Regions from separate parts of the Pseudoalteromonas sp. Ps84H-4 genome, predicted to be linked through region 4. Evidence: predicted binding sites of a transcription regulator. Region 4 holds the regulator's gene; each other region holds the start of a gene.
What was found. The regulator sigma-54, encoded in region 4, starts transcription at its own class of promoters, with help from an activator protein. The targets are predictions, from matches to a motif close to GTTGGCACGNNNNTNGNNT.
Positions count from the first base shown of each region.

Region 1: NH454_RS08090 (LruC domain-containing protein) is a predicted target of sigma-54. The motif match lies at 1,739-1,757, and genes of this name have one in related genera.
Region 2: NH454_RS02715 (LiaF domain-containing protein) is a predicted target of sigma-54. The motif match lies at 3,992-4,010, and genes of this name have one in related genera.
Region 3: NH454_RS17680 (YggN family protein) is a predicted target of sigma-54. The motif match lies at 2,748-2,766, and genes of this name have one in related genera.

Region 1 covers NZ_JAMXSK010000006.1:141,864-150,068, forward strand. Annotated here, with positions in the region: gene NH454_RS08085 (ATP-binding protein) at 1-1,566, opposite strand, end outside; gene NH454_RS08090 (LruC domain-containing protein) at 1,791-3,980, shown strand; gene NH454_RS08095 (hypothetical protein) at 3,983-4,465, shown strand; gene gdhA (NADP-specific glutamate dehydrogenase) at 4,547-5,899, shown strand; gene NH454_RS08105 (AMP-binding protein) at 6,050-7,765, opposite strand; gene NH454_RS08110 (DUF3010 family protein) at 7,980-8,205, opposite strand, start outside.
Region 2 covers NZ_JAMXSK010000002.1:48,082-56,286, reverse strand. Annotated here, with positions in the region: gene NH454_RS02740 (NADP-binding protein) at 1-346, opposite strand, end outside; gene NH454_RS02735 (methyl-accepting chemotaxis protein) at 470-2,497, shown strand; gene NH454_RS02730 (hypothetical protein) at 2,482-2,691, opposite strand; gene NH454_RS02725 (YqaE/Pmp3 family membrane protein) at 2,946-3,104, opposite strand; gene NH454_RS02720 (BON domain-containing protein) at 3,162-3,731, opposite strand; gene NH454_RS02715 (LiaF domain-containing protein) at 4,061-4,717, shown strand; gene NH454_RS02710 (VOC family protein) at 5,409-5,825, opposite strand; gene pmbA (metalloprotease PmbA) at 5,955-7,292, opposite strand; gene yjgA (ribosome biogenesis factor YjgA) at 7,430-7,951, shown strand.
Region 3 covers NZ_JAMXSK010000022.1:65,100-73,304, forward strand. Annotated here, with positions in the region: gene NH454_RS17655 (cytochrome b/b6 domain-containing protein) at 1-351, opposite strand, end outside; gene NH454_RS17660 (AzlC family ABC transporter permease) at 493-1,200, shown strand; gene NH454_RS17665 (AzlD domain-containing protein) at 1,197-1,496, shown strand; gene NH454_RS17670 (glutathione peroxidase) at 1,682-2,164, shown strand; gene NH454_RS17675 (PA3496 family putative envelope integrity protein) at 2,221-2,409, opposite strand; gene NH454_RS17680 (YggN family protein) at 2,802-3,602, shown strand; gene NH454_RS17685 (PLP-dependent aminotransferase family protein) at 3,665-5,107, opposite strand; gene NH454_RS17690 (EamA family transporter) at 5,209-6,138, shown strand; gene NH454_RS17695 (YegS/Rv2252/BmrU family lipid kinase) at 6,193-7,041, opposite strand; gene NH454_RS17700 (hypothetical protein) at 7,366-7,506, shown strand; tRNA gene NH454_RS17705 (tRNA-Ser) at 7,734-7,824, shown strand; tRNA gene NH454_RS17710 (tRNA-Ser) at 7,878-7,970, shown strand.
Region 4 covers NZ_JAMXSK010000019.1:83,927-92,131, reverse strand. Annotated here, with positions in the region: gene lptC (LPS export ABC transporter periplasmic protein LptC) at 1-24, shown strand, start outside; gene lptA (lipopolysaccharide transport periplasmic protein LptA) at 14-535, shown strand; gene lptB (LPS export ABC transporter ATP-binding protein) at 532-1,257, shown strand; gene NH454_RS16305 (RNA polymerase factor sigma-54) at 1,375-2,871, shown strand; gene hpf (ribosome hibernation promoting factor) at 2,898-3,185, shown strand; gene ptsN (PTS IIA-like nitrogen regulatory protein PtsN) at 3,189-3,641, shown strand; gene rapZ (RNase adapter RapZ) at 3,642-4,487, shown strand; gene NH454_RS16285 (HPr family phosphocarrier protein) at 4,499-4,771, shown strand; gene mgtE (magnesium transporter) at 4,983-6,341, shown strand; gene NH454_RS16275 (YgiQ family radical SAM protein) at 6,377-8,205, opposite strand, start outside.

The sequences.
Region 1 (8,205 bases), on a different contig from region 4:
AAGGTGTAAGCGCAACCCTGTTAATGGACCACTTAGTTCGTGGGCAACTTGTGATAATAACTTACTACGTTGGCTGATTTGTTTATCTAGATAATTCCGGCGTTGTTCAATCAGTTGTTTTCTTTGTTTTACTCTTAATAATGCGATGCCCATTACAGCTAAAAGCAAGCTAAATAATAAAATGCTGTATAAGATTGTTTGACGCTGTGAGGCTATGGCTTGGCTTTTTTCATGGTCTTGCAGTTTTAAATTTTGAATGGCCAAATCTCGGTCGCGAATAGCAATTGAGTTTTGTAACTCTGCTAAACGTTGATTGTAGTTGTTATGGGCAAAGTTTTTTTCAAGCTCCGTGATAGTGCGTTGATACGACAATGCTTGTTGATAATCAGCTTGCTGTTGTGCAACTGTAATTAGATGTTCAAGGGCAAGGATCTGCTTTTGCAGCCTATTTTTTTGATTACTTAATTGAAAGGCTTGTTGTGCATAATGTTTAGCTTGTTTAAGCTCAGTCGAGCCAATGTATAGTTTTGCTAATGTAAGTAACACATCAGTATATAAGTGATCGTCTTCTTTCAGTTCAGTGATTACTTGTTTTTCAATTGCTAATGCTTGATCAGCTTTATCAATTTCAAGCAAATTTATTGCAATATTATGCTTAGCCCAAGCGGTATTTCTTGTGCTGTTATAACTAGCAAATACTTGCTGAGCATCTTGTGCGTATTCAAGTGCTTTAGTGTAATTGTGTAGCCCATATTCGCATTGTGATAACTTAACTAAGCTATGTCCGATATCTGAAAGTGACCCCGTTTGTCTATCAAAACTAAGCGCTGTAATAAACTCGCTCTTTGCTTTTTCGTATTGGCCTAAATCTAAATAACTTTGAGCAATCGAATAGGTTATGCCTGCTTGTAATGAAATAGACGGTGACATCTGCTGAACTAGCTCACGGCGTTTTAGTTTATACTCCAGAGCAAGCGTTAACCGGTCTAACTGCTCAAGATTACGTGAGTAACCATGGTAGAGCATTTCTTTTTGCTTTAAGGTTAATTCGCGATTGTTGTCGTGAATATAAACCTCAAGCAAGTTCAAGGCGGCTTGATACTCACCAGCATTATGATAGGCACTGACAAGGCTCGCCACGGCGTCAATTTCATAATCGCTAAGTTGCAAACGCTGAAATAGCGCGACATTTTGTTGAGATAACGAAATTGCGGTTTCTAAGTCACTTTTTCTGTAGGCCAGTCGTGCTTTAGCAAGATACAACTCGCTGTATATAGGGGAGTCGTTTTTGTATTTTGGGCCTGCTTCAAGCTCATCTATTATTGTTTGCGCCTGCTGAAACTGCCCCAGCTGTATATGAACGTGAATTAATCTAACGTTAAAACTGATTCTTTCTGCAAGGCTTGCCGATTCTAAAAGTTGTTTATCGATACTTAATAAATACTCATATCGTTTTTGGTAATCACTGATTGCTCTGGCTTCGTCAATATGGTTTTGCAATGATGATGCAAAAGCACAGTTCATTGATAAGGCAAAATACAGAAAAACAGCGGCTTTAAGTTTCATAGTAGGGTTTATTATTTTTTTAAATCCCAACTAGTCTAGCATGTCATACTTTTAAATGGGAATGATTTGCTTTTATAGCTAAAAGGAATTGCATTATGCAATTATTCTTCTCGCAACTTGCGAATAATATTGGCTAGATTTTTATAACGCATTGTTAAAAGGCTATTTATTTTTTGGAATGGTTGCTGCTTTAAGTAATTACACACCCAAAGGAGAGTGTAATTATGAAAATTAACATGTTCATTTACTTAACAGCGGCACTTGCTAACGGCTTGGTAAGTGCAGCACCATTTGAGCAGTGTCCAAGTAAAGCATTTTTAATTCAGGGTTCGCCCGCACAGATGTATGGTGTTGATTTAGTATCTGCGAAAACGACAGTGCTTGCAGCAGCAATGGATTTTGCAAGCGAAGCTAATAACGACAGTGTTAATGCGGTGGGCTTTAATTACCAAGACCAATACATGTATGGTTTTAGTAAGCAAGCCCCTAAAAGTGTGGTACGCATAAATAACCAATACATGTTAGAGCGTTTAAATGTAAGCGGCTTACCAGATACGAACTTTTATGTGGGTGATATTTTAGTTGATGAGCAGCAAAACAAGGCTGTGTATTACTTATATCATCCGCGCTTTGGCCTTTACGCCATTAATTTAACAGCACAAAATGAACAATACCAAGCTGAATTAATTCCAGGCTCTGCTAATTGGAATCTCACTATTTATGACTTTGCATTTCATCCGCACAGTACTCTTCTTTACGCTGTTGAATCAAACGGCGACTTATATGAGATCAACGTTGAAAATGGTGGCCCTGTTTTTATTACAAATCTCGATATTGCAGGTGATACAGGCGCCAATGGCGCAGCTTACTTTGATTTGCAAGGGCAGTTTTATTTTAGTAACAATCGAAGCGGTAAAGTCCATAGGGTTAATTTAAACATCAGCCCTGTGTCGGGTTATACACCAACTGCGTATGTGTTTACATTGGGCCCTACATCTAACCAAAATGATGGGGCACGTTGTGCTATAGCAGAGGTAAAAGTTACAGATAACTCGATTGATTTTGGTGATGCGCCTAGACCTTATCAAACAACGTTAGAAGATAGCGGTGCAAGACACTTGTTCGATCCTAATGAAGACCAATCTAACCTTGTTTATCTCGGCGCAAGTGTTGATGGAGAAAACCTAAACACTGCCAGTGATCTTCTCCAGTCATCAGTAGATAGCTCTGACGATGGGGTCAAGTTTGTGACTGATTTTGTTGCCGGCTCAACAAGCCAAATTATTGTCACATCACCAAATGATAATGGCTATTTATATGCTTGGTTTGATTGGGACCAAAATTACCAGTTTGATGCAGACGAAATCACAGTGAGTAAATACCGCCTTAATCAAGGGGATAACAGTGTTCTTGTTGATGTACCAAGTAATGCTGTTATGGGGGCAACATGGGCACGTTTTCGGGTTACAGACGGTAGCGAAGCAAATCCAATAACTGCAACAGGTGGGGTTACAGGCGGAGAAGTTGAAGACTATCCCATTAATACCTACGGTAGTCTTGCTTACCCAAGTGAGAATGGCTGGGTAACTCTGGCTTATGAAGACCAATGGCCCTTCGCTGGTGATTATGACTTTAATGATTTGGTTATGAATTACCGTACAAAGTTGATTGATAAAGATGGACAAGCGCTTGGTTATAAAATTGAAGGAGATCTTGTAGGAATAGGTGCCACTTTTCACAACGGGTTTGCAGTTCGCCTTTATCAATCTAGCCCCAGTGGTATAAACAAACGCATTTTACGCAGTCAAATAGACCAAGCATCAATCAGTTTAATCATTAATGGCGAACAGCAAACACATACGATCCTTGAAGAAGGAACAGAAGACGCAATTTTTATTGTGATGCCAGACACATGGGCCTATGCAAGTAAAGACTCTAGCTGTAGTTTTTTCAGAACAGAAGCGGGTTGTAACATTAATAATAAAGTTAGCTTCACTTTAAGTGTGTCATTAAATACTTATATAGCGAGTGTTGATGCACCTAAATATACACTGGACCCATTTATTTTTGCGGCAGAAGGTCATTACCACGGTACTTTTTTAGATGGCTTGAATCCTCGCGGATGGGAAGTGCATATTAAAAACCAACCGCCGACAGAAAAATTTAATCAAAGCTTGTTTTCTTTAGTAGGCAGTGATGATGCAACTAATACTCAGTTTGGGTATTACTTCCAAACGCCATCTGGATTACCTTGGGCCATTGAAGTGGGGTCGTCATGGGCGCACCCAAAAGAAAGTGTTGATATAACCCAAGCCTATAGTGAGTTCCAAACATTTGCTGAATCTGATGGCAGAGAAAGTCCAATGTGGTTTAACAATGCAACAACATCTAAAGTGATTTCGGGAGCACAGTAGCCATGAAACATCTATTAATTACAATGATTTGTTTAATTCTTACAGCGTGTGGTGGAGGCGGTGAAGGTGATGCTGTTAATGAAAACTCAAATACTTTGGCAACATCGGCAACAACCGCCACTACAGAAAACGAAACAGCAACTGAAACAACAGTACAAACGGATACAATGACTGATTTAACTATTTCTCCAACGTTTGATTTGTCTAGTAAAGTGTTACTTTATGTTGATGTTGATATAAATATGGGCAATCCACGTGCGTATATAAATATCTGCCTTAAAGGTGAGGATAACAAAGCGGATTACTCCGAATGTTTGTTACGCTCTTCACTTGTCGAGAGTAAGTTGAATTCGGATATTATGCTTGCAAACTCAGCGGTTGAGCTAGTGGCTGAGATATGGTTTTACGATGGCCAGCATGAACCAATGCGCTATTTTTGGCACTTTGATGCTTCGCAAGAGTCTCAACGGTTTGCGATTCGTTAAACTAAGTGATCGTTTAAGGCTGTTTAGAAGTTTAATAGTAATTAAGTGAATACAATATTTTCAATAGCTTGAGGAGTTAATATGCAATATCTACAAGATGTACTTAACCAAGTAAAGGAAGCAAATGCAAACGAACCTGAGTTTTTCCAAGCTGTAGAAGAGGTATTTCACTCGCTAGAACAGGTTGTGCAAGACGGGTCCGATTTTCAAAAACAGGCAATATTAGAGCGATTAGTTGAACCTGAAAGGCAAATTATTTTTCGAGTACCTTGGCATGATGATAAGGGCAACCTTAGAGTAAACCGTGGGTATCGAGTCGAATTTAGTTCATCACTTGGCCCCTACAAAGGCGGTTTGCGATTTCATCCAAGCGTGAATCTGAGTGTCATTAAGTTCTTAGGTTTTGAGCAAGTTCTTAAAAATGCACTAACAGGGTTACCTTTAGGTGGAGCGAAGGGTGGCTCAGACTTTGATCCTAAAGGTAAAAGCGACAATGAGATCATGCGCTTTTGTCAGTCATTTATGACTGAGCTTTACCGTCACATTGGCGAAAATACAGATGTACCAGCCGGTGATATCGGGGTTGCTGGTCGGGAGATTGGTTACTTATTTGGCCAGTACAAACGAATCACCAATCAGTTTCAAGGTGTGTTGACAGGCAAACCTGAAATAATGGCGGGATCTGCTTTGCGAACAGAAGCGACTGGCTACGGAGTAGCGTATTTTTTAAGTGCTATGCTTGATGCCAAAAATGACTCATTACGTGGTAAACGTTGTTTAGTATCAGGCGCTGGTAATGTGGCGCTCTATTTAATGGAAAAACTAGCGCAGCATGACGCGGTTGTGCTTACCTGTAGTGATTCGCAAGGCACCCTATACTGCAAAGATGGATTAGATGTTGAGTTAGTCAAACACCTAAAACAAGAAAAAGGTGCGAAGCTTCGTGATTATTTAAATGAACACCCAGATGCTGAATTTACCCCTGTAAATCAGTACCCGAGTGATGCCCATCAAGTGTGGCAATATGAGGCTGATATTGCTTTACCATGTGCAACACAGAACGAAATAACTCAAAAGGATGCAAAAGCACTTGTTTCAAACGGCTGTATGACCGTGTGTGAGGGCGCTAACATGCCAACGACTGCAGACGCACTTGCTGTCTTTAAAGAGCATGATGTTTACCTAGGGCCGAGTAAGGCTGCAAACGCTGGTGGAGTTGCGACCAGCCAATTTGAAATGGCTCAGAATGCCAGTATGCAGAAATGGCGCCCACAGCAGGTCGATGAAAAACTTCAACAAGTTATGAAAGAAATTTTTGATCGAGTATCATCAACTGCAAAACAATACGACCATGAAGGTGATTTATTGTTAGGGGCTAATGTTTCAGGGTTTGAACGTGTTTCACAGGCTATGATCAAACAAGGCGCTGTTTGATATCACACACTGCTAGCGCAAACCTTAAAATAGCTAACCATAACTCCACCAAATAGTTGATTGGGCGTTAGAGCTCAATAGTACTGCAAATAAGTTAAATTGAATTAAACGAGTTAAAGCTCAGCATGGCTGAGCTTTAATACTGAATGCTTACGAAAATGCGTTTTCTTTAAGAAGCTCTTGCATTTGCTCGCGCATTTTAAATTTCTGCAATTTACCAGTTACAGTCATAGGGTATTCTTCAACGAAGCGAATGTGCTTTGGTACTTTAAAATAGGCCAGCTTATCTTGTAGGAAATCACGTATAGCATTTTCATCAAGCACTGCGTCATCTTTAGGTTGGATCCACGCACAAACTTCTTCTCCATACTTTTCATCACTTATACCAAAAATAGCGGCATCTTGAATACCCGGGTAACTATAAAGCACTTCTTCTATTTCGCGAGGGTATATATTCTCACCGCCACGGATGATCATATCTTTAATACGACCAACAATAGCAACAAAGCCTTCTTCATCCATTACACCTAAATCACCGGAGTGTAACCAACCTTCGTTATCTATGGTGGCATTGGTTTTCTCTTCATCATTCCAATAACATCGCATAATGCCTGCACCACGGCTGCAAACTTCACCAGGAACACCGATTTGTTGAATATCCCCAACTTCATTAATAATTTTAACTTCTGTATGTGCTAGTGCACGCCCTACAGTCGTCACTTGCTTTTCAAGAGGTGAGTCAGTTTCAGTTACATTGTTGATAGGGCTACACTCAGTTTGACCATAGCCTATTACTACTTCTTGCATATGCATTAATGAGTGAACTTTACGCATCACTTGTTCTGGACATGTCGAACCGGCCATGACGCCTGTTCGTAAGCTTGAAAGGTCATAACTGCTAAACTCTTTTAGTTCAAGTTCAGCGATAAACATGGTAGGAACACCATGTAAACCCGTGCAGCGCTCTTTTTCTACTACCTCTAGTGTTGTTTTAGGGTCAAAAGAATCTCCTGGGAAAACAGCTGTAGCCCCTTTACTTATACAAACCAAGTTGCCTAGTACCATACCAAAGCAATGGTACAAGGGCACGGGGATACACAACTTATCTTGATGAGTAAGCTTCATCGCTTCGGCCATTAAAAAGCCATTATTTAGAATGTTCTTATGGGATAAAGTGGCTCCCTTGGGGTTACCCGTGGTACCTGAAGTAAATTGAATATTGATATCCTGATCGCAATGCAAAGTGGCAGCGATAGCATCAAGCTCAAGTTTATGGGCTTCTGTAGGGCGTTCCATTACATCAGTAAAGCTATACATACCAGGAGATTTTTTGTCGCCAATTCGAATAATATTTTTTAAATGCGGTAATTTTTTTAGGTTTAATCCATCTGCAGGTAAATGGCTTAATTCAGGTGCAAGTTCATTAAGCATTTCAATATAGTTACTAGACTTAAATTGACTTGCAGTTATCAACGTTGAACATTCAACACTATTTAACGCGTACTCTAATTCACTCGGACGGTAAGCGGGGTTAATACAGACCATAATGGCACCAATTTTCGCTGTTGCGAATTGGGTTAGACACCACTCAATATTATTTGGTGACCAAATACCAACTCTGTCTCCAGGTTTAACCCCTAATGATAATAACCCCATTGCTAATTGGTTAATTTGTTGTTGGTATTCTTTGTAGGTAAGACGAATATGTTGATGATGAACCACAATAGCAGGGTGGTCAGGGTAATTGTCGACAATATTATCAAGATACTGACCAATAGTCTGTTCGATTAAGGGTACATCGGTGCAACCTTTAAAATAGCTTTTCGAAAGTGGAAGATTATTGTTTGGTGTGTTCTTTGTCTGCATTGTTTTCTCCGTGTCCGGCTAGTTAGTTGTCATGGACTTGATGCAATGCGTAATGAGGTAATCAAAAACTTGATTCTCAAAACGTGCGTTCGTATCTAACTAAACACAGATTGTCGACAAAGAAAAGTTTTTTAAGACTAATGTATATGTTGGTTTTTTATGAGTAATACTTAATGGGCAATAAAAAACGTGCCGTAGCACGTTTTATTGGAAGTTATTGTTCGTCTTGTTTGTAGGTTTTGCGCATAAGGTAAACGTAGGCGCTAATAAAAGCATTTTCTTGAAATTTCTTTAACCCAGTATCTTCGAAATCAATAGGAATTGGATTACGTTTAAGTTGCTCTTTAATTGTCGTTGCACTAAAAATTTGTACATCTAACTCGTCAATAAGCTGAATAGCAGTTTCCATTTTAAACCCTTTAGCACTGCCAGCAAATTTC
Region 2 (8,205 bases), on a different contig from region 4:
AACAACCATTGTCAGTTGGGTAAACACCTGTCGAAGAACATAAAATAAAGCCTTTACAATTTAGGTGTTTGGCAAGTTCAAGCCCAGCTTGTAATGTATCTAAATAATTACTTTCTGAGCTGCGGCTACGCGGTGGAATTGCACACACCCACCATGCTCCTTCAAGTGATACGTCATGTTTAAGTACACCATCTTCAAGTGCAAACTGACGCTGAAAGTCATGTTCGTGATCGCGACTACGGTGTGTCCCCTGCACCTGCCACGCCAATCCCTTTGCCTTAAGACAAAGAGCTTGCCCCAACCAACCTGCACCTAGCACCACCATTTTATTATCATTCACAACCATTTAGTAACTTACTCTATGTATTTTGTAATATTTTATTAATAACTACCGTTTTGCAAAGTAGCGATTTAAGCGCAAATATGATTAGATAGATAACTCTAACCGATAATAAAAATACGTGCACCTATGTTAAACAATCTCTCTTTACGTAAAAAAATATTACTGCTGATTGGCGGGACGATTAGTGTACTACTGATCATCGCGTCTAGTTTCTTTGTTAATCATATTGCTGACCTATCTCGCAAAGCGATTCAACGCGAAGCTGATAGCTACTTACAAAGCGAACGACTATCAATGCAAGGTTACTTTGCTAAATACGGTAAAGTTGTTGAAACCTTCGTAACAAATCCGCATTTAGTAAACTGGTTTGACAACTGGACTAAACGTGATCAAAGCCTTGATAACCAACCAGGATACGACAACGTTAATCAAGATTTTGTTCGTATCAGTGGTAACGATGACAACATTCTATCGGCCTTCTTTGCATCAGCAACAACAGGCGAATACTTTAAAGAAAACGAGCGAACCACCCACTACAATGGCCAGCCTTATTACGCTTATAAACGTGGTTGGTGGCAAGATGCTTTAAAGATCAACAAACTTTATGTTGGCCCTATTTCTGTAGATTTAACCACAGGTAATGCCTCAGCGGTTGTGCAACAGCCAGTTTATAATAAACAAAACAAACTTGTTGGTTTTGGTGGGGTTGATTTACAGCTCAACAATATCAACGACATGGTTGAGGCCATTCGCTTTAATGGCCAAGGTTTTGGCTTCTTGCTAGATGGCAATCAAAAGGTTGTTCACTTCTCTGAGCGTACTGGCCATAAATTATCTGTGACTGACGAAGGCCCTAATGGTAAAGAAGGCTTAGATGCCCTCGAAAAACAATTTAGCGACACATCAGGCTTTAGCGAATTAAACCGCGCGATGAAAAGCCAAAAAGATGGTAGCAGCTATGTCACATTTAAAGGTGAGCAATATTACGTTGTATACAATCGCCTTGAACTAGAAAGTCCATATCTTGATTGGTATGTCGGGATTTTGATCCCAACTAGCATGATTGATGAGCCAGTTAACGATGCGGTGATGACAACCACTACATCATTAATCATCATCCTTGCGATTATCATTGCGATGATCTTTTGGGCCACGCAAATGATCACCAAACCTCTTACAAAACTGACTTACATCATGCGTGATATCGCATCAGGCGATGGCGATTTAACACAGAAAATTGAAATTCATAGTCAGGACGAAGTTGGCCAGCTTGCTCATCATATGAACACCTTCATCGATAAATTACGTGCAATGATGCTCAACACTGCTGCGCAAGCAGAGCAGCTGAGCCAAGCAGCTAGTCAGCTGAAAATTGTATCGCAAAAAACCAATGATGAAATTCAGCAAGAAAAACAACAAGTTGATAGTGTAAGTGCCGCTGTTACTGAAATGGCATCTACAGTACTCGAAATTTCACGTAATGCGCAGCATACCAATAATGCAGCCGAAGAAGTGCAAGCCATTACAGTTGATGGCACTAAGCGCTCTACACAAGCTCAGTCAGTAATGACTGCGCTTGCAAGCCACATCGGCGAAGCATCTAAAGTAGTTGCTGGTCTTGAACAAGAAAGTGGCAACATTGGCGCTGTGATCGACGTAATCAACTCAATTGCAGAGCAAACTAACTTACTAGCACTTAATGCAGCAATTGAAGCGGCACGAGCCGGTGAGCAAGGGCGAGGCTTTGCTGTTGTGGCTGACGAAGTTCGTTCACTAGCAAGCAGAACACAAGAGTCAACGGATGATATTCGAAATATGATCAGTCGCTTACAGCAAATTGCTCAACAAGCATCAACTATGATGCAACAGGGTCAAGAGCGTGCTGAAGGCTCCGTTGAGCAAACGCAAATTGTATTGCAAGCACTGCAAGATATCGCGCAATCAGTGACAAATGTACAAGATCAGAGTCATCAAATTGCGACTTCAACAGAACAGCAAACTGTGGTTGCAGAAGATATTAATAATAGCCTGGCGGCTATTAACCACCTTGTTAATAGCACTGCGGATCATGCTCATGAATTGGCAGATGAAGCACGTGATTTAAATGAATTGGCAGCGTCTTTAAATAAGACAGTAAATCAGTTTAAGTTATAAAGATAAATTGCCGAAGTTATTAAAAACCCGATGTCACCTGAAGATGACATCGGGTTTTTATCGTCAGCCTTCCCTGTTAATCGTGGCGCAACCGCTTTCGCGTGTTCCATAAATTCATGCCACTGTTGCTTATTCCATAAAGCAACTCCTTTGTCGGTCAATCCTTGTGTTGGTTGCGTTTGTACTTGTTCCATATAGTCACCTCCTTACGCTAGCTTCATCCTGTTTGGCTCCAAGCCTGAGCTTATCCCTTGCTGTCATCTCCGTTCACTTTATCCATAAAGCGTTGCCATTGTGCGCTACTCCATAACGCTTTGTTACTTCCTTGCTGTCCTTTTTGCTGTGCTACATTGTCCATACTGTAAACTCCTTGCGGTTTATCGTCCTTTACTCCTACAGCTGCTCCTTGCTGTGTTCCCTGACTCATCCTTGCTTATTAATGCGGTAATTATCGCTTAGCGATGATATACACAGCATGAATCAAACCTGGAATGTACCCTAATAAGGTTAAAAGAATATTAATCCAGAACTGCGCACCTAAACCTACCTGTAAAAATACGCCAAGAGGTGGAATTAAAACCGATAAAATAATACGTATTAAATCCATGACTCACTCCTTGAAATCTATTAGCCCAGCCAAAGCTGGGCTAATTTAGGCTTGCTGTTATTCAGCAACAATCGTTAATTCATCGATTACTTTGCGAACGTCTTCAGCGTTTTCAGCGATACTGATTGCTAATTGCTTTTCAGCATCAGACTCAACGGTACCTTTAAGTGTTACTACACCGTTATCGGTATCAACATCGATGTCTGTACCACCTACTTCTGAGTTAAATAAATAACGTGTTGTGATTACAGTACTGATTTTCGCATCTGTTAAATCGCTTTCAGTTGAATCAGCTTTATCTGCTTTCATTTTCTTAGCCTTCATGTTTTTAACAACCGTTAGTTTGTTATCAACAGAGCTAACGCCATCTAGGCTAAGAACAAGCTCTTCAGCAAGCTCTTTATCTAATTCACTATCAACTTTACCTGTAAGTACAACCTTGCCATTCGTTACATCAGTGTTGATGTCAAAGTTGTTAAGGTTTGTGTTCATAAGAAGCACAGTTTCTGCCTTACCATCAATCCAAGCATCTTTACTTTCATTTTCCCAACTGCTTGCCTGAGCTGACATACTTGCTGTTGCACCAATTACTAAAGCGGCAATCATAGATTTGTTAAAAGTGTTCATAATCTTCTCCTTTTGATTTAAGACACTTTTACTAATGCGACTATGATGCCAACTATTTATTTGTTTAATTTCAACACCTTAAACCCTCATTCAGCGACTATTTATATTCAATTCGGTAAAGATTTACAGGCTGCTCGGTAAGAAGTTCACTATGTTGCAAAAATAACCATTTAGTTGCTGATTTTATTAATCTGTGGTTAATTTAACTAAGTAACGTTGACACTACAAAACACAACATATTGATTTATAATAAAATAAAATTTGGCCTAAGCTTTGCTTTATAACGAATAACATAAAAATCACTTTGATAATCACAACAGGGAACTACCATGGCCGTTAAACTTGAAGATCGCCCACTCGATCAAGTAAGAGAAGAAGTAATTGATCAACTCATTTATAACTACAGTCATGCTGTTATTTCAGCTGAAGCATTTGAACGCCGCTTAGACCAAGCAATGGAAGCCACCAGCAACGAAGTACTCGTTGAACTTGTTGCTGACTTAGAGCTTAAAGCTGATATTGACTACAAATCGCAAAAGCATGCGCAATTTAAACCTCATTATGGCCACAGCAGCGATAACGAAAGTCTGCAGCTTCGTAGCATTTTGGGTTCAAATGAGCGCAGCGGCCAGTGGGTAGTGCCAAAAGAAATCCACCTTACAAACTGCTTAGGTTCAATTGAGCTCGATTTTAGCGAAGCGATTTTCCAGCACCAACATGTCACTATTTACGTGAACTGTATTTTAGGTAACGACGAAATCTATGTGCCAGAACATGTCAATGTGGTATCAAAGCTGTTCAGTGTTATTGGCAGTGTAGAGAACAGATCAGTCGCCTTAAATAAAGGCCAAGGCCCAACCATCACCATTGAAGGTAATGTATGGCTAGGCTCAGTCGAGATTTCAGTTAAACGTACCATGAAAGAAAAGTTCATCAGCTTTGCCAACAGTCTAAAAGCCAGTTGGAAAGAGATGAATAAGATGTAGTAAAAGTTGCGAGTTGCGATTATGTTAATGTAGGTCGTCATTTATGGCGACAAGATATTGCATACGTTTCACCAATGACGCGCTAAAGCACGACCTACTAGAATGCGCGCGAAATAAATTTCACGCCTACATCGAAGATCTAATCGTACAAAGAGGGTAAGAGGCGCTTCGCTTAAGAGAAAACTCAGTTCTCTTCCTCTATGCTCTCTGTGTTCTCTGTGGTTAGAAAAAAGATCTTTAATTCACGAAGAGGACAAGAGGCGCTGCGATTTAGAGAAAACAAAAAACACAATTATCACTTCCTCATTCTCTTCTCATTCACTTCTCTTTGTGCAAAACATATTTGAACCACAGAGAGCACAGAGGCGCTGCGCGCTACACAGAGAAAACCAAATTAATACAAAGAGAATGACTAGAGCCTGTCCTTCTCTACCTCTGTGTCCTCTGTGTCCTCTGTAGTTAGAAAAAAGATCTTTAATTCACAAAGAGGACAAGAGGCGCTGCGCTTTAGAGAAAACAAAAAACACAATTATCACTTCCTCATTCTCTTCTCATTCACTTCTCTTTGTGCAAATTTTTTAAAACATATTGAACCACAGAGAAAAGCAAGTTATTACTTTCTCATTCTCTTCTCTTTGTGCATATATTTTTCTCGACCTTCTAGTGCTCGGCTAAAAGCTGACTGCTCTAGCTACAAGTCATTATTCCTTTCACTCGGTATATCACTGAAATACTCTACAAACTCAACTTCAAAACCTGCGGGATCGATAAAATATACATTTTTACGATACGGGTTTTCTGGACCCTGTTTATCTATTTCATAACCAGCGTCAACCAAGCGTTCAATTACGGCATTAATATCGTTTGTCACATAAGCAAAATGAGCAAGGCCCACTTGGTGCCCTGCTAAATCACGGTTTTCGTCTTCACCGTTATCGCTCAGAGCAAGATATTGGTAATCATCACCAAAGTGCAGCCATTTGCGCGGTTTGCCTGACCATGTGCTATCACCTTGGCTACGCACCCGCCAATGCGGGAACGCAGCTTTATAAAAGTGCAGCATGGCATCAACATTACTAACAACAAGGTTTACGTGCTCTAAATACATGGTAGTTTTCCTTTTTATTTTTAAACTGCCAGCAAGATAAAACCTCAAGTTAAGTTCAGGTAAAGCACTTTTTCAAATAAAAAAGCCCCACAAACGTGAGGCTTTAAATATTGAGTAGTTATTGATGAATCAGCTACCAGCAACCTGCATTTGTTCAATCAATACAGAGCCGGTTTGAATACCGCCACGGCGCTCGATATCACCACCTAAACCGACTACCGCTTTAAACATATCTTTTAAGTTACCAGCAATTGTGATTTCACTGACTGGGTATTGGATTTCGCCATTCTCAACCCAGAAGCCCGCCGCGCCACGTGAGTAATCACCCGTTACAGTGTTCACACCTTGACCCATAAGCTCGGTTACTAGTAAACCTGTGCCCATAGTTTTTAAGAGTGCTTTTAAGTCAGCATGAGTTTGCTCAACTAACCAATTATGAATACCACCAGCATGCCCCGTTGGTGTCATAGACAGTTTACGTGCAGCGTAGCTTGCTAATAGATATGTTTGAAGCTCACCACCTTGAATAATTTCACGGTCGATAGTTTTTAACCCTTCCGAGTCGAATGGTGAAGACGCTAAGCCTTTTAATAAATGTGGACGCTCAGAAATATTTACACAATCACTAAATACTTTTGTGCCTAAACTATCCAGTAGGAAGCTTGATTTACGGTAAAGTGCACCACCACCAATCGCAGACACTAAATGACCGAATAGTGAATTGGCAATATCTGCTCTGAAGATAACTGGCACTTTCATGGTACCTAGCTTTTGACTATTAAGCTTAGCCAATGTTTCTGTTGCCGCTTCGAGGCCTACTTTTGCAGCATCGTTTAAATCATCTTTATGTCGCGCTACGGTATAAGCAGAATCGCGCTGCATTTGCTCGCCATCTTTACCAATCACCATGGTGCTAATGCTATGACGTGTGCGCGGGTAACCTGCAATCATGCCATGGCTGTTGCCATAAACACGCAAACCTTGGTGAGAAGAAAAACTCGCACCGTCTGAATTTACAATACGCTCATCGGCGTTTAGTGCCGCCAGCTCTGCTTGATGGCAAAGCTCAATACCTTGCTCTGGGCTTACTTCCCACGGGTGATACAGATCTAAATCAAGTGGTGCGAATTCAAGCAGTTCTTTATCAGCGATACCATTGTATGGATCATCTGAAGTGAATTTAGCAATATCAATGGCTTTTTCGACCACTGTACGTAATGTTTTAGGGTTTAAATCAGCCGTTGAAGCAGAGCCTTTGTTATTCCCCACATAAACACTAATACCTAAGCCACCGTCTTGGTTAAACTCTATTGTTTCAACTTCGCCCATGCGCGTACTAACAGACAAACCTGACGTGCTCGACATCGCCGCTTCTGCAGCAGTAGCACCCAACTTTTTTGCATGCTCAAGTACTTCGCTTACCGCGTCTTTCACTTCAGAAATGTGTTGATAAATAGGATCTTTCATCTTGTGTGTCCTAGGTTCTGATATTTTTTATAGTGTAGCGAATGCTAACACACTGCGAGACGTGCATCAGCTAATATTAATCATTAACTAAATGACGTATAATAGCGAATAGTTAAGTTTACTGAATGAGCATCCTTATGGCGAAGAAGAAAAAGCCACTTATCGAAGAAGAAATTATTTACGTATCAAAAAGCGAGTTAAAACGTGAAGCCATGCAATATCATGGTTTGGGTGCTGAAATCGCGAAAATGCCGAAAAAGCAACGCGATCGCTTACCACTCAATCACGATTTAAAAGAAGCCCTTGTTGTTTCTGATAAAGTAAGTGATAAGAGCGATGCTTACCGTCGTAACTTAAACTATATCGCAAAAGTATTACGTACTACTGAAAACGTTGATGAAATCCAAGCGATGATCGATATTATGCTCAACAAAAACAACCAAGCGGATGTTTTGATGAACAAAATCGAAACGCTACGTGATGATTTAATCAAACAAGGTGACGATCTGATCAATTCAACAATTGATCAATACCCTTCTCTTGAGCGCCAAAAAATGCGCCAGTTAGTACGCAGCGCCGCAAAAGAAGTGAAAGCTGAAAAACCAGCCAAAGCGTACAAAGAGTTATTCCAGTATCTTAAAGATGCGATTATGATTTAATTTCCTTCGTGCGAAATAAATATCACGCCTACAGCAAAGACATTTAATCGCACAAAGAGATTGTGAGACGCTTCGCTTTAGAGGGAAACAAAATATTTTTTGGTTTCCTCATTCACTTCTCTTTGTGAAAAACATATTTGAACCACAGAGAAAACCAAATTATCACAAAGAGATCATGAGACGCTGCGCTTTAGAGAAAGTAAAAAATGATCTTGTGGTTCCCTCATTCTTTTCTCATTCACTTTTCTTTGTGC
Region 3 (8,205 bases), on a different contig from region 4:
TAAGATATCGTCGCTGGTCATAAGTCCCGAGGTTAACTGCACAAGTATTAAAACAAAAAATGCAATCACCATATAACTGCCCGCCGCACCATGACCTGCCTTATGCTCATTGCTTGTAAATGACTTAATTGCAGCAACAGGTGAGTGAATAAGTGCAGAGAGCTTTGCTGTTTTGCTACCAATAAGCCCCCAAACAAGACGTGTAATAATCAGCGCCAAGGTGAAGTAGCCTGCTGCAAAATGCAGCTCTAACATACCCTCTTCAGCACTAAAATAGAGTGTTGCGATGGCTGCAACTAACAACCAATGGAAGCTTCTTATAAAGCCATCCCATACTTTAACTTTCGACATTGTAATTTTCCCTTTAAAAGACGCAAATGATGAATTTCAGCAACGGGTTCGGCTATACATTATTACAAACTTCAGTTATTTTGACACACCTCTATTTCAGCTGTTTTGATCTGAGCCACAACAACAAACATGAGCGATAAAATGCATAAATCAACAATAAGAGCATTACTAAAAGGGTTTTTCGACATGCTCCCCTTGTGCCTTGCAGTGTTACCTTGGGGCATTTTATGTGGCTCGTTAGCCGTCCAAAATGGCTTTAGTGCTTTAGAAACACAAGCGATGTCATTGTTGGTATTTGCAGGCTCTGCGCAGCTAGTCGCAATTGAATTAATGGCCGGCAATACCCCTTTGCTTACTATATTGTTTACCACACTCATTATTAGCTCGCGGCACTTTCTATATGGTTTAGCTATTCGCCACAAAGTCATTGATCAACCTTTTCGTTGGCGCCTTCCTGTTAGCTTTGTACTCACAGATGAGTTATTTGCGTTTTCGCACCATCGCAAAGCCTACCGAACAAAAGTGCGCCTTATTTACGCGCTCAGTGCAGGGTTTAGTTTTTACATTGCGTGGAATATATGGACTTTGCTTGGCATAGTCGCGGGTAGCTTACTGCCTGACTTAACAGACCTTGGGCTTGATTTTGCCATTGCTGCCACATTTATTGCCTTAGTTATTCCAGGTGTAAAGAACCTTGCTACGTTGGCTACTGTGCTCACCGCAGGCGTTGTCGCTACGCTTTTAAAAAGCCAAGGCTTTCAGCTATGGTTAGTGACTGCAGCGCTAATAGCCATGACAGTAGGTTATTTAATTAGTCGCTGGCAAGCAAAAGAGGAGCATACACTATGATGACCACCATTTTATTGATGGCGTGTATTACCTTTTTCACACGTTACTTATTTTTACACCGCGCATTACCGTTTAAAGTCGGCCCGAAAATGCAGCAATTTTTAAGTTTTAGCGCCCCTGCGGTACTTACCGCAATTTGGGTACCCATCGTCTTTATAAATGAGGGAGAGATTAACTTAGATTGGCAAAACCCTTATTTAAGTGCGGCTGTATTAGCCATTATTGTCGCATATAAAACACATAACATTTATTACACCACGCTAGCAGGCATGGGGCTATTTATCATTTTAAGTTAATCTTTTTTGTCGCTAAATTTGTACTTTGGCCTTTCAGAGCAACATACTTTGAGTTTAAAAAACTGACATCAACTCTAACACTGCTCACAGTTGGCTATAAGGTATAAAGTGTGATTAAAATTTATACTTTTATACCTCTCTAAAGCGGGTTAGAATTAATTCAACAATAATAATAAGTGATACCTATGAGTGAATTTTATCAACTGAGTGCCACCAGCCTTCAAGGTCAAACTATTGATTTTAAAGACTTTGAAAATAAAGTCGTTCTAATTGTAAATACGGCGAGTAAATGTGGCTTTACCCCTCAGTATGAAGGCTTGCAAGCACTCCACGAAAAATACCATGATCAAGGTCTCGTCATTATCGGCTTTCCATGTAATCAGTTTGGTAAGCAAGAACCGGGAGATGCTAAAGAAATAAAAGAAGGCTGCCTAATTAACTATGGCGTTAGCTTTTTAATGATGAGCAAGGTCGATGTAAATGGCGAACATGCCCACCCAGTTTTTAGATACCTAAAATCAGAGTTACCTGGGTTTATTACCCGCAAAATAAAATGGAACTTCACCAAGTTTTTAATTGGTAAAGATGGCAAAGCTATTAAACGATTTGCTCCTTTAACAAAACCAGAGCAGATCGAAGCTGCGATTATTGCTGCATTAAACAAATAAAATCACATGCCAATAAGCAATAAAGAGGCAAAATGCCTCTTTATTTAAATTTATGCTTAGTCGTTCATGTACTCGTCAAAGTCGTCTTCGCCTAAGTTTCTGCGTAAGCGTTTTTGCTCAAGATAATCTTCTAGCTTCTTCTTAACGCGTTGCTTTTTTTTGTCATGTTGATTACGCCCAACCATTTCGTACTCGTCTTCAACAAAATCGTCATCTAGCGCATCATAACTAAATGTCTTACCCACAACCCACTCCATAAAGTGTTTGAGACCAATTTCACAAATTTAAAGTTTGCTCTGTGAATTGGCAAAGTTTAAAAAGCTCAGTGATTAATTAGTATGTAAAAAACCACCAAAATAAAGCCATATCGCCATGCTAAATGGGTGATATGTCAATATTGTGAATAAATAGCGCTAAATTCGGATTCTGAAAAGTGAGAGTTTTTTATCGTTTCGATAAAACCCATTTATGCATGTTTATTTTTTAGTTAATTTGACCAAATTTTAGTTAAAAATTTAATTCTCATAACTTCTAACTACACTTAATAAAATGATAACCCTATGAAATAAAATAAAAATATAAATTTGGCATTAAGTTTGATTATGTCTAAATGTCATTTCAAACAGGAAAGAAAAAAATGAAAAAGTTATTGTTAGTAAGTTCTTTATTTATCGCTACCAGCGCAATGGCTCATAACGATAATGATACAAATATTTCATTCAGCGGTGAGCAATGTGATGTTGAATTTAAAAATGATGTACGCATCACACCAAGCGAGTTAGAAGTATACACAGCCGATAATCGCTCTATGAAAATCATCGATCAGCACACTTTGTATATCGATGGTCAAAGCGTATCACTTGATGCTTCACAACAGCAAGCAATTGCAGATTACTCAGACAGCTTACGCAGCCAACTTCCTGAAGTAGCAAATATCGCACTTGATGGCGTAAAAATAGCAGGCGTAGCAATTGAAGAAGTGTCAAAAGCCTTCAACATTGACGGCCTAAACGACATTTCAGAATTAATGGACGATATCAGCGTAGAAGTGCAAAACGCCTTCTATCAACAAGGTGCGTTCACAATGGGTCAGCAAAATTTTGAAAAATTTGGTCAAAACTTTGAAGACCAATTCGATGAGCAAATCGAATCAGCAGTTGAATCAGCCATGATGCAATCAATGGGTAGTATTTTGGTCGCGCTAGGCTCTGAACTTTTAGGTTCGGGTGGCGACATGAATGAGTTTGAACAACGTATGGAAAACATGGGCGCACAAATAGAAGCGCGCGTTGAAACACAGGCAGCTCAACTTGAAGAGCGTGCAGATGCATTATGCGGCAGCTTTGCTGATATCGCTCATAAAGAGCAAGAGTTAGTGGCGCTAGTACCAGAACTAAAAGAGTATCAACTTTTTATCTTCAAACAAAACGCAGAGTAATGAATTAACATCCCTGAACCAAAACACTTGGTCCTTTCGCGCAGAGCTTGCTCTGCGCTTTTTTATTTTTTGGCCAACACAGTCAGTTGCGATAACGTTTTAATCGCCTGCTCTAAATTTTCAGACCAAGGCAAGCCATAACTTAAGCGAAAACAACTACGGTACTTTTTACCCGCTGAAAATATCAGCCCTGGAGTAATACTGATCCCCGCCTCAAGTGCCAAATGAAATAATTTTACCGCATCATATTGGCTACCAAGATCAACCCAAATAACACAACCCCCTTGCGGGTTACTTATGCGTGCACAACTTGGCATGTGCTGCTGCAAACACCAAATCATACGCTCTTTGTTGGTACTTAAGCGCTGTCTTAGTAAACGAATATTACGATCGTACTCGCCAGTGGCTATAAATTCATACAAGGTCCACTGATTAATAAGTGGCGCAGAGCAACTAAGCGCCCTTTTATAGCGCCTTGCTTGTTCAGCAAACTTACCGGCAATGATCCAACCAATACGGTAACTTGGCGCAGCTGTTTTTGAAAATGACGCGCAGGTGATCACTAAACCCTTTTTTGAATAAGCTTGTGCAGGAGTCGCTCGCTTAGCTGTAAAATGTAGGTCGCCATATACATCATCTTCAATAAGCACGACATCGCGCTGCTCTAAAAGTGCCACCAATTGTTCACGCTTGGCATCAGGCATAAAGCTGCCAACCGGGTTATTTAATGAGGTAGAAAATACACAGGCTTTTATATCATGCTCATCGAGTGCTTGAGCCAAATCATCTAGCCATATTCCTTCATCAGGACACAGCGGTATTTCCAGTGCCTTTAAGCCTAAGCTTTCGATTAATTCGATAATGCCAAAATAGCAAGGCGACTCGATAGCAATAACATCTCCGGGTTTAGCGACACACTTAAGGGCTATCGCCAACGCCTCTTGAGCGCCATTGGTGATCACTAATTCATCGCTATCAACCCCAATGCCGAAGTCTAAATAACGATGAATGAGTTGTTTTTTAAGTGGTGCAAAGCCATCCATCGGACCGTAATTAATTGCCGATGCCCCAGCGAGTGTCATTACCCGACGCATGGTTCTTGCCAATGCTTTATCTGTCGGTGCAGCAGCCACAGGATTGGCAATACCAAATGGCACCACATTAGCTTTGTGGATAGCGCTATATACTTGTTCTATTAAGCCTTGTTTGTTGACTGTGGTAGGTTCTCGACTCAGCCTGACTCGCTTTGGCCGCGACTGATTTAATTGTGAAGACTTTAAAAAGTAACCTGACTTTTCTCTGGCTTCAATTAGCCCCTGTCCTTCAAGTAATTGATAAGCTTGTTTTACCGTCGGAATACTAATATTAAGCTTGTCAGCCATTTTTCTGAGTGATGGTAATTTTTCACCTGGTAATAACGAGCCTTGCAAACAAAGATCTCTAACTAACTGAATAACTTGTTGATATAAGAACTCACTGTTACTACGACTGATTACTTGTGACATAGCCCACCAAACTGTATAGGTTGCATTTCTAGTTTTCTGTATATGTTAAGTATACAGAAGCGATTTAAAATGAACATACTTTCAATTTTTAGGTACTAACTATGAAAAGCGCTGCTCTCTACCTTGCTACAGTACTGATCTGGGGATCGACTTGGCTTGCTATTGAGTTTCAACTGGGTGATGTCGCTGTTGAGGTCTCTTTATTTTATCGCTTTGCCATTGCAGCTATTTTAATGTGGGCCTTTGTGCTCGTAAAAAAACTTCCTATGCAATATTCACTGCGTGATCACGGCTTTTTTGCATTATTAGCTTTATTTAACTTTGGTTTAAATTATTTAGTACTGTATTGGGCGCAGAACTACCTTACCTCAGCAATGGCTTCAATTGCCTTTTCGATGTTGTTATTGATGAACATTATTAACACCCGCTTGTTTTTCGCAAAGCCAATTGCGAAACGAATTTACTTTGGTGCTCTGCTCGGCGTAATGGGTATTGCAAGCTTGTTTTGGCCACAAATTCAGCAATTCGACTTGAGTAATGGTGCGTTGGTCGGGTTACTACTTGCGCTATCTGGGACCTTTGTGGCTTCATTGGGGAATATGGTCAGTGTTCGAAACTCTCAGCGAAACATTGGCGTACTTCAGGGCAATGCCTGGGGTATGTTATACAGCGCTTTAGGCCTAGCAGCGTATGTTTTAGTAAGCGATGTTGAGCTTACATTGAATGCCCCAACCAGTTATTGGATATCGCTTTTCTATTTAGCTGTGTTTGGTACCGTAATCGCATTTGCTTGTTACTTCGCACTACTTAAAAATATTGGCCCTGAGCGCGCAAGCTACGTAATCGTATTATTCCCACTGGTTGCAGTGGTATTAAGTACCTTATTTGAAGGATTCGAATGGCAAGCGAATACCTTTATGGGCTTTAGCCTAGTGTTATTCGGTAATGCTATCGTGCTAACTCCAACTCGACAAATTAAAGCATTTTTTGCTGCACGTAACCTACAGCAAAAAAGCTCCGTCCCCAGTTAGATGTGGCAAGGTCACCTCTAACACCAAGCGCTGGCAAAATATGCCGGCGCTTTTTTATGGCACATGAAAACGAAGTGCTTGTTTGTGAATCTTAACTTTGGCTGGTGTAAAACCAACGAGCTCTCCATCAGCCTCAATACTAAGCCCTTTGGTGGTTACTTCCGCAGTTGTTAAACAGGTATATTTCAGCCTTTTTAAACTATGATGTTTCACAAGTAGTAAATATAAAAAGCTAATCAGGTTTTTTAACAAACCATCTGCTGGCATGCAGTAACAATCAAGCTGACCATCATTTAACTTTGCCCGAGGAGCAATCTTTAAGCCACCACCAAAGTAATGATGATTAGCAAAAATCGTCGCTAAATTACTGTAGCTAAGTGGTCTACCATTAAATTCCCCCTGAAGTGACCGTGCCTGAAATGAAAATAGCTGCTTGATACCCTGCCAAGTGTAGCCAAACGAGCTAAAACTTCCGGCTTTGTTTAATTGAGTTACCACCTCAGCATCAAAACCTATCCCCGCTACATTAATAAAATAGCGCTGATTTATTTGCCCAATATCAATGAGCTCAGTACGGCTATTGAAAACAGCGTCATGCCAAGCTTGCTGCTTGCGCGCAAAGCCGCGAGCAAAATCATTACCTGTACCTGCAGGAATTAAGGCGATAGAACAATCGCTCGTCATTAATGCATTAACAGCTAAATGTAGCGTCCCATCACCACCAATTACCACAGCTTGTGTCTGGCTTTTAGCTAAAAGGGCAATATTAGCGCAATCTTGAAGAAAATTGCCTATGGTTAAATATAACTCAGGCTCAATCTGTCTTTTTTTACATTCTTTTAGTAGCCAATCAACACTATTTTTATGATTTTTTTTGTCACTTGGCTTTATTATTATCAACATTAATGGCACTTCTTTTCTTGCATGGTAAAAACACCACACTCGTTCAAATTATATTAATCTGAATAATTAGTCACTTTCTTACTCTAAAAACGCATAAATCAAAGTAACAACAATTAAAAACCTTTTATTTACTGACACTTCAACACAAAAACAACTGCATAAGCATGCAAATCTCTGCAGATATAAAAACTTAACCCTATGTTAATAAAAGACTTTCGGATTAGAAAAAGTTATCCGGCAGACTCAATTTTTATCGTTTTATTTTTGTTCAGTTTGGTTGCAAAATACTCACGTTTTCAACCAAACACAACCCGGAGCAAAGTAATGAACCCAATTAATACATTAAACCAAAACGCAGCAGCTCATGTTGCCGTAAAACCAACAAACCGCAAAGCAAAAATGTTGGCAAAGCTTAATCGCTACGGCAAAAAGTTAGCACTTGGCGGCGCAGTACAACACAAGTAACCCCCAACCATGGTTACTTTATCGGTGCAGTAAACAACCAACCACTAACGAAGATCCTTCTTTAGCTCCTCCGTTTACTGCCCCAACCCTCTTCTTTTAAGTCAAAAACAGCAAAAAATTAAACCTTTTTACAAAAAACGCCCTTATTACGCTCAAAAAACAAGCAAACAAACTTTTTCCTATTTACACAGCCGATTCAGCTAAGTATTATTCTCGCATCACGACGTGGAGAGATGGCAGAGTGGTCGAATGCACCGGTCTTGAAAACCGGCAGGGGTTTGTAGCCCCTCTAGGGTTCAAATCCCTATCTCTCCACCACTTATTTTTATTTGTTGATTAATTTCAGCAAGTTACAATCAGAATTATGCGTTGGAGAGGTGGCCGAGTGGCCGAAGGCGCTCCCCTGCTAAGGGAGTATAGGGTTTGTAGCTCTATCGAGGGTTCGAATCCCTCCTTCTCCACCATTTTATTATTTAAAACCGCTTTTTAGCGGTGAGAGCTGGTTCTAACTTCACTCTTAGAATCAGCAGCTTACCAAATCACACTTCTATTGTGTCACACATTTGTACACATCGAATGACTACAATAGCCCACACAATCAAACGTAATGAGACGTACAGCTTCAACTATCGCTTAGCTGATAAGATATATCGAAAGTCACTCAAAACTGACTCCCCTAGCACTTGTAGATTCTACGTA
Region 4 (8,205 bases):
CGAACCATATACTATGACCAATAAACTGAAGAAATTACTCCTGATCCCAAGCTTATTGATTGCCTTTTCAGGCGTAGCTGCCGAGCAGACAGGCGCACAAATTAGCATAAGCTCAGATCGTCAAACTGGTAAGCTAAAAGATGGCGTTGGTATATTTGAAGGCAATGTCGAAATTATACATGGTAACCGCCGGATCACAGCCGAACGTCTTGAAGCCCATGGTGGTGATACAGAAGGTACTGTTGAGTTAATTATCGCCACAGGTAAGCCTGCTTATTTTGAAGAAAAGCAAGCAGATGGCACGGTAATGAGCGCCAGTGCAGAAGAAGTTCGCTACGACGTAGCCAAGCGCTTCTTAACTTTAAATGGCGAAGCCGAAGTAACTCAAGCAGGCCAAAAAGTAACAGCGAAAAGTATTACTTATGATATGGCACAACAACTAATTAGCGCAGAAAAAGACGAAAACTCAACAGACCGTGTACACACAATCTTAGTGCCTGTTGACAACAAACAAGACGATAAAGGCCAACCATGAGCACATTAAAAGCAGAGCTTTTAGCAAAAAGCTATAAAGGCCGCCAAGTTGTCAAAAATGTGGGTCTTGAGGTTGAAGCGGGCAGTATCGTTGGTTTGCTTGGCCCAAATGGCGCAGGCAAAACCACCACTTTCTATATGATTGTTGGCTTAGTACCTAGCGATAAAGGCAAGATCAGCATTGATGATAATGATATTACACTTTTGCCAATGCATAGCCGTGCACGTTTAGGGATTGGTTACCTACCACAAGAGTCATCTATTTTTAGAAAGTTAACGGTTTATCAAAACCTAATGGCTATTTTAGAAACGCGTAAAGATTTAAATAAACAAGGCCGAGAAGAAACACTCAACAACTTACTTGATGAATTTAGTATTCAGCATATTCGTGATAGTCAAGGTATGGCCTTATCTGGGGGCGAGCGTCGTCGCGTAGAAATTGCTCGGGCATTAGCCGCAAACCCTAAATTTATCTTGTTAGATGAGCCTTTTGCTGGTGTTGATCCTATTTCAGTGTTAGATATAAAGAAAATTATTGAACACTTAAAAAATCGTGGTATTGGTGTATTAATCACTGACCATAATGTTAGAGAAACCCTTGATGTTTGTGAAAAAGCCTACATTGTTTCTCATGGGGAGCTAATTGCATCAGGAACACCTGAGCATGTTTTAGCTGACCAAACCGTACGCGATGTGTATCTAGGTGAGCAATTCAGGCTATAACCAATAAGCCACCATCTAGCGCATCTGCTAAACTAAATAACAATGACAATAAATCGATATATATTTACCTGTGACTGCACAGGTGTCGATAACACATAAAAGGATTGTTAGGGATACATGAGGCAATCATTACAGCTGCGCATGGGCCAGCAACTTACAATGACTCCACAACTGCAACAAGCAATTCGCTTGCTGCAGCTTAGTACATTGGATCTCCAGCAAGAAATTCAAGAAGCACTTGATAGTAACCCTCTGCTTGAAGTGGAAGAAGCAGATTACAACGATGAAAACATTGGTAAGAACGAGCAAAAAGCTGAATCTGATGATACTCAGCTAAGTGCATCGGCCGAAGAAGCGCCGAGTGAGTACGAACAAGAAAGCAGCGATGCCCTTAACAAAGACACCGTAAGTGACGATTTAGCCATGGATGTGACATGGGATGAGTACATGAGTGCTGCCCCATCAACATCATCAGGTCCAATGCCAGAAGATGAGTCAATTTATCAGGGTGCATCGACTGAAACCCTCCATGAATACCTTATGTGGCAATTACAACTCACGCCATTTAGCCCAACCGATGAAGCGATCGCTGTCGCCATCGTAGAGGCAATTGATGACTCAGGTATTTTAACTGTTAGCTGCGAAGACATAGTCGAAAGTTTTAATCAAAATAATGATGAAGAAGAAATCGAACTAGATGAAGTCGAAGCGGTCTTAAAGAGAATACAGTTGTTTGATCCAGTAGGGATTGGTGCCCGTAGCTTACAAGAGTGCTTATGTATCCAGCTTCGCCAATTCGATGCGAGTACGCCGTATTTAGCTGAAACTAAAATGGTTTTATCTGAGCATATTGAATTATTAGCAAGTCGCGACTATCGCACTTTGATGAAAAAGACTAAGCTTAAAGAAAGCGAACTAAAAGAAGTAATGACGCTGATCCACAGCTTAAACCCTAAGCCAGCAGACAGCATAGTTCGCGAAGAGTCTGAGTACGTTATACCCGATGTATCGGTTAAAAAAGTTAAAGGTCGTTGGGTCGTTGAACTAAACCCAGATTGTATGCCAAAAATTAGAGTGAATAGCCAATATGCAGCTATGTCACGCTCAGTAAAATCGAGCAGCGATAGCCAGTTTATTCGCTCTCATTTACAAGAAGCTAAATGGTTTATTAAAAGCTTAGAGAGCCGTAACGATACACTTTTAAAAGTGACCAATTGTATCGTACAGCAACAACAAGCATTTTTTGAACATGGCCCAGAAGCCATGAAACCAATGGTGCTGAACGATGTCGCAGAAATGGTCGAAATGCATGAATCGACAATTTCACGTGTTACAACACAAAAATACATGCACACCCCTCGCGGGATTTTTGAGTTGAAATATTTCTTCTCAAGCCATGTCAGCACAGAAAACGGTGGTGAGTGTTCATCAACAGCAATTCGCGCTTTGATCAAAAAGCTTATCGCTGCAGAAAACTCAGCTAAGCCATTGAGTGATAGTAAAATTGCAGATATATTGGCTGAGCAAGGAATTAAAGTAGCTAGACGCACAATTGCAAAATATCGAGAGTCTCTAGCGATACCTCCGTCTAATCAGCGTAAGAGTTTGATTTAGACGTTTTACATAGAAGGAAAATGCTTATGCAACTAAATTTAACTGGTCGTCATGTAGAAATCACTGATTCATTAAGAGACTATGTAAACAGCAAGTTTGCAAAACTAGAAAGGCATTTTGACCACATTAATAATGTACATGTCATTCTAGATGTAGAAAAATTAAGCCAAAAAGCAGAAGCAACTTTACATGTAAATGGAGGCGAGCTCTTTGCCTCAACTGCACACCAAGATATGTATGCAGCCATTGACTCGCTAATCGACAAACTAGATCGTCAAGTCATTAAACACAAAGAGAAATTAGCTCGACACTAAATTATGAAACTTAGTTCACTTACTAACCAGGACTGCAGCAAAGCTGCGGTCCTTTTTAATAGCAAAAAAAGAATCCTTGAATATATCAGCGAGCTGGCTCACCAGCAGCTTCCTCATTTATCTCAACAAGACGTCCTTGATGCCTTACTCAATAGAGAAAAATTAGGCAGTACAGGTATTGGTCGTGGCATTGCTATTCCACATGGCCGCATGAGTGGTGCAGAGCAACCACAGGCATTTGTCATAGTGAGTGAATCCCCAATCAATTTTGACGCAATTGATAACCGACCTGTGGATATTTTCGTTGCACTCATCGTACCAGATGGAGACAGCCAACTTCACCTAAAGACCTTATCGACAATTGCTGATAGACTAAAAGATAAAGAGTTTTGTAAACAGTTACGTAGCGCTAAAACAGACCACGAACTGTTTCAGGTCATATCAGCAGAGGCATAAATGGAATTAATTATCATCAGCGGTCGCTCAGGCTCAGGTAAATCGGTCGCTTTACGTGTACTTGAAGACTTGGGTTACTACTGTGTTGATAATATCCCAGTCAACTTATTACCTTCGCTTGTTCGTAGCGTTTCAGACAACTATGACAAAATAGCAGTCAGCATAGATGTGCGTAACTTACCGAAAGAGCAGCAAGAGTTTAATGATATTCTTGAATACCTGCCAGGTTTCGCAAACCCAACACTGTTCTATTTAGACAGTGATGACCAAACTCTGATCAAACGCTTTTCTGAAACGCGACGCTTACATCCTCTATCGATTGACTCGCTGCCACTCGATTTAGCAATTAAGCAAGAAAGAGTATTACTGGATGTACTGATCACGCGCGCTGATTTTATGATTGATACCACCGACCTGAGTGTTCATCAGTTAGCTGAATCAATTCGTGAAAAGATCTTAGGTAAAAAAGATAAAAAGCTGATTATCACCTTTATGTCGTTTGGCTTTAAACATGGTATTCCAAAAGAAGCCGATTACGTATTTGATGCACGTTTTTTACCAAATCCACACTGGGAGCCAGACCTAAAGCCACTCACAGGCTTAGATCAACCAGTAAAAGATTACCTTGCAAGTCATAGCATAGTGCAAAAATTTACATGGCAAATTCAAACATTTGTGCAAACATGGTTGCCTCACCTTGAGCGTAACAATCGCAGCTATCTTACCATCGCAATTGGCTGTACTGGCGGGCAACATCGCTCGGTATATTTAGCGCAGACCATTGGTGATAGCTTTTCAAAAACGCATGCGAACGTAAAAATCCGCCATCGCGAGCAAGATATTTAATTGGATGCCAGATGCACGCAGAAGACACGTTTTTAATTCAAAATAAGCTTGGCTTGCACGCACGAGCAGCCACTGTTTTAGCACAACTTGCTTTGCAATTTGATGCTAAAATTATGCTTTATCAAGACGATAAAGAAGCTGAAGGTGATAGTGTTTTAGCCTTAATGCTACTTGAAAGTAGCCAAGGTAAAGAAGTGCGTGTGGTATGTGAAGGCCCAGATGCAGAGGCTGCACTGAACGCAATTGGAGAATTAATTGCACAACGCTTTCATGAACAAGAATAGCGTTTGCTAAGGCTTAACCGTTTAAGTTAAACTTAGTTCAGGTATTTATAATTCTCTTTAAATATCCTACTTTTATATCGTTCACACCTTAAAAATACAAAGCACTTAATAATTTTATCGCAGTGTGAAGATATCCTGCAAATACACCACTTAGCAACTATGCTGTATTTGCAGAATCTTTATTAATCTATTTTCAGTTGTAAGGACGCCAATGCCAGAAGCCTTTGAACAAGACTACCCACTACAACAACTTAAACAAGTGACCAAGTCACTCAATAGTGGACAATTTGTTCAGGTGCGAGGCATGCTCGCTAAAACAGCTCCGTGTGATACCGCTTTATTATTAGAGTCATCTCCCCATAAAATTCGTCGCATGCTATGGCAGTTGGTAGACCCAGATGTGCGTGGTGATGTTTTAGAAGAACTCTCTGAAGACGTACGTTTAGGTATTATTGCTCAGATGGAGCCTGAGCACATTGCTGCTGCAACCGAAGACATGGACGACGATGACTTAGGTGAAGTTCTTCGTAGCCTTCCTGACACCGTTTATCAAGACGTAGTCAGTGCAATGGACTCGCAAGATAGAGAAAGGGCAACTCAGGCACTGTCGTACCAAGAGCGTTCAGCCGGTGCCCTGATGAACAGCGATACGGTAACAATCCGTCCAGATGTTACCTTAGATGTAGTCCTGCGCTATTTACGCTTGCGTGGTGAACTACCAGAAGGTACGGATGACTTATACGTTGTTGATAAACATAACTGCTTTTTAGGCGCGCTTTCGTTAACCACATTACTGACCAACTCATCGGATAAAATTGTTCGTGATTTAATGGATGAAGAGTGTGAGTCAATCCTAATCTCAATGGATGAAAGTGATGTAGCGCAATTGTTCGAGCGTCATAACTGGATTTCAGCCCCTGTTGTTGATGATAACGCTCACTTGCTTGGTCGTATTACCATCGATGATATCGTTGACGTCATCCGTGAAGATGCTGAGCACAGCATGTTAAGCCTTGCTGGTCTTGACGACGAAGAAGATACCTTTGCGCCAGTACTCAAAAGTTCGCAGCGTCGCTCTATTTGGCTGGGAGTTAACTTATTAACCGCATTGCTAGCAGCAATTGTGGCAAGCTTTTTTGAAAACACCTTAGCAATCTTGCCTATTTTGGCGGTACTAAATGGTATCGTACCTTCAATGGGTGGTGTTGCAGGTAGCCAAACATTAACACTGGTTATTCGTGGTATAGCGGTTGGCCATATCAACCAAACAAACCAACGCTTCTTATTACTTAAGGAACTGGCGATAGGCGCACTGAATGGCGTTATTTGGTCGATATTGATTGCTGGTGTGGTTGCCCTATGGCAATGGGACTTTAAGCTCGGTGCGGTCTTAGCGTTTGCGATGTTTATGAATCTTGTTGCCGCTGGTATCGCGGGTGCGAGTATTCCGTTAATTCTTAAGAAAATGAAAATTGACCCAGCCCTAGCAGGCAGTGTGGTACTGACAACCGTCACCGATATTGTTGGTATTTTTGCCTTTTTAGGCACTGCAACCTGGTTATTGATCTAATATAAAAACGGCCCTTTAAGGGCCATTTATATCTTTTACTTTGCGCGCTGCTTATTTTTACCTACTCTAGGTTTGGTATTGGCCTTTTTAAACTGGCTAAAACCAGTGTGGCGTGTAAGTGCCGCACGGCCTTTACCACCTTTACTATTTGCCGCTTTCTCGTTGCGACTCTCTTCAGGCACCAAACAGTTTGGCCCTTTCCCGATTAGATTCGCTTTGCCCATTTTTCTAAGAGCTTCTCGGATCATCGGCCAGCCGGCAGGATCATGATAGCGTAAAATAGCTTTATGCAAGCGACGCTGACGTGCCCCTTTTGGCACAGGCACTTGTTCAGTATTGTTTTTAATATTACGTAACGAGTTCATCTCGGTATGATAAATTGTCGTTGCGTTGGCCATTGGCGACGGGTAAAAATTTTGTACCTGATCAAGCTTAAAGTCATTGGCCTTTAACCATAGCGCCATGTTAACCATGTCTTCGTCTTTCGTTCCTGGGTGTGCAGAAATAAAATACGGGATCAAATACTGTTTTTTACCGGCTTCTTTTGAGTATTTATCAAATAGCTCTTTAAATTTATCGTAAGCACCCATGCCCGGCTTCATCATCTTAGATAATGGGCCATCCTCAGTATGCTCAGGGGCAATTTTTAAGTAGCCGCCTACGTGATGAGTAACCAGCTCTTTTACATAGCGTGGATCTTCTACTGCTAAGTCATAGCGTACGCCTGACGCAATCAAGATTTTCTTCACGCCTTTCACATCACGGGCTTTTTTATAAAGCTCAATCGTTGGGGTGTGATCGGTGTCCATATGCTTACAGATATCAGGATAAACACATGATAAACGTCGGCACGTGCTCTCGGCCTTTTTGCTCTTACAGCGCAATTTATACATATTCGCTGTTGGGCCACCTAAGTCAGAAATTACCCCTGTGAAGCCCGGTACTTTGTCACGAATTTGCTCAATTTCATCAATAATTGATTGCTCTGAACGGCTTTGAATAATGCGTCCTTCATGTTCTGTAATCGAACAAAAAGAACAACCACCAAAGCACCCGCGCATAATGTTCACCGAGGTTTTAATCATTTCATAGGCAGGAATTTTTTCATCGCCATAGCTTGGATGTGGAATACGCTGATATGGCAAACCAAATACGCCATCCATTTCTTCAGTTTCAAGCGGAAATGCAGGCGGGTTCACCCAAATCGAACGGTCGCCATGGCGTTGAAACAAGGCACGTGCACAACCTGGGTTTGTTTCTTGGTGCAAAATACGCGACGCATGGGCATAAAGCGGTTTATTTACACTCACTTGCTCATACGCTGGTAACTTAACGTAGGTCTTTTCCCATGGCTTAGGACGCGCAGGCTGAATAGTGATTGGCTTGGCAGCCTCTGCGCTTAAATCAATACCCGCTTGTTTAAACTCAGATTTACTACAACCGACATCATCTGCACCATACGGGTTTGGAATTGGATCAATCTTACCGATTTTATCGATAGCCGTAGAGTCACTGCCACGCCAGCCCGGCAAAGGCTCTTTTCGAATAACCGCGGTACCACGAATATCTTGAATGGTATCAACCGACTCACCACCAGCAATTCGGTGTGCAACTTCAACAAGCGGACGCTCGGCATTACCGTAAATTAGAATGTCTGCTTTGGCATCAAACAAAACACTTCGGCGTACTTTTTCTTGCCAGTAATCATAGTGCGCAATACGACGTAAACTCGCCTCAATACCACCAATAATTAACGGCACATCTTTATAAGCTTCACGACAGCGTTGGCTATACACAACCACAGCACGATCAGGACGTTTACCACCTATGTTACCCGGCGTGTATGCATCATCATGGCGCATAC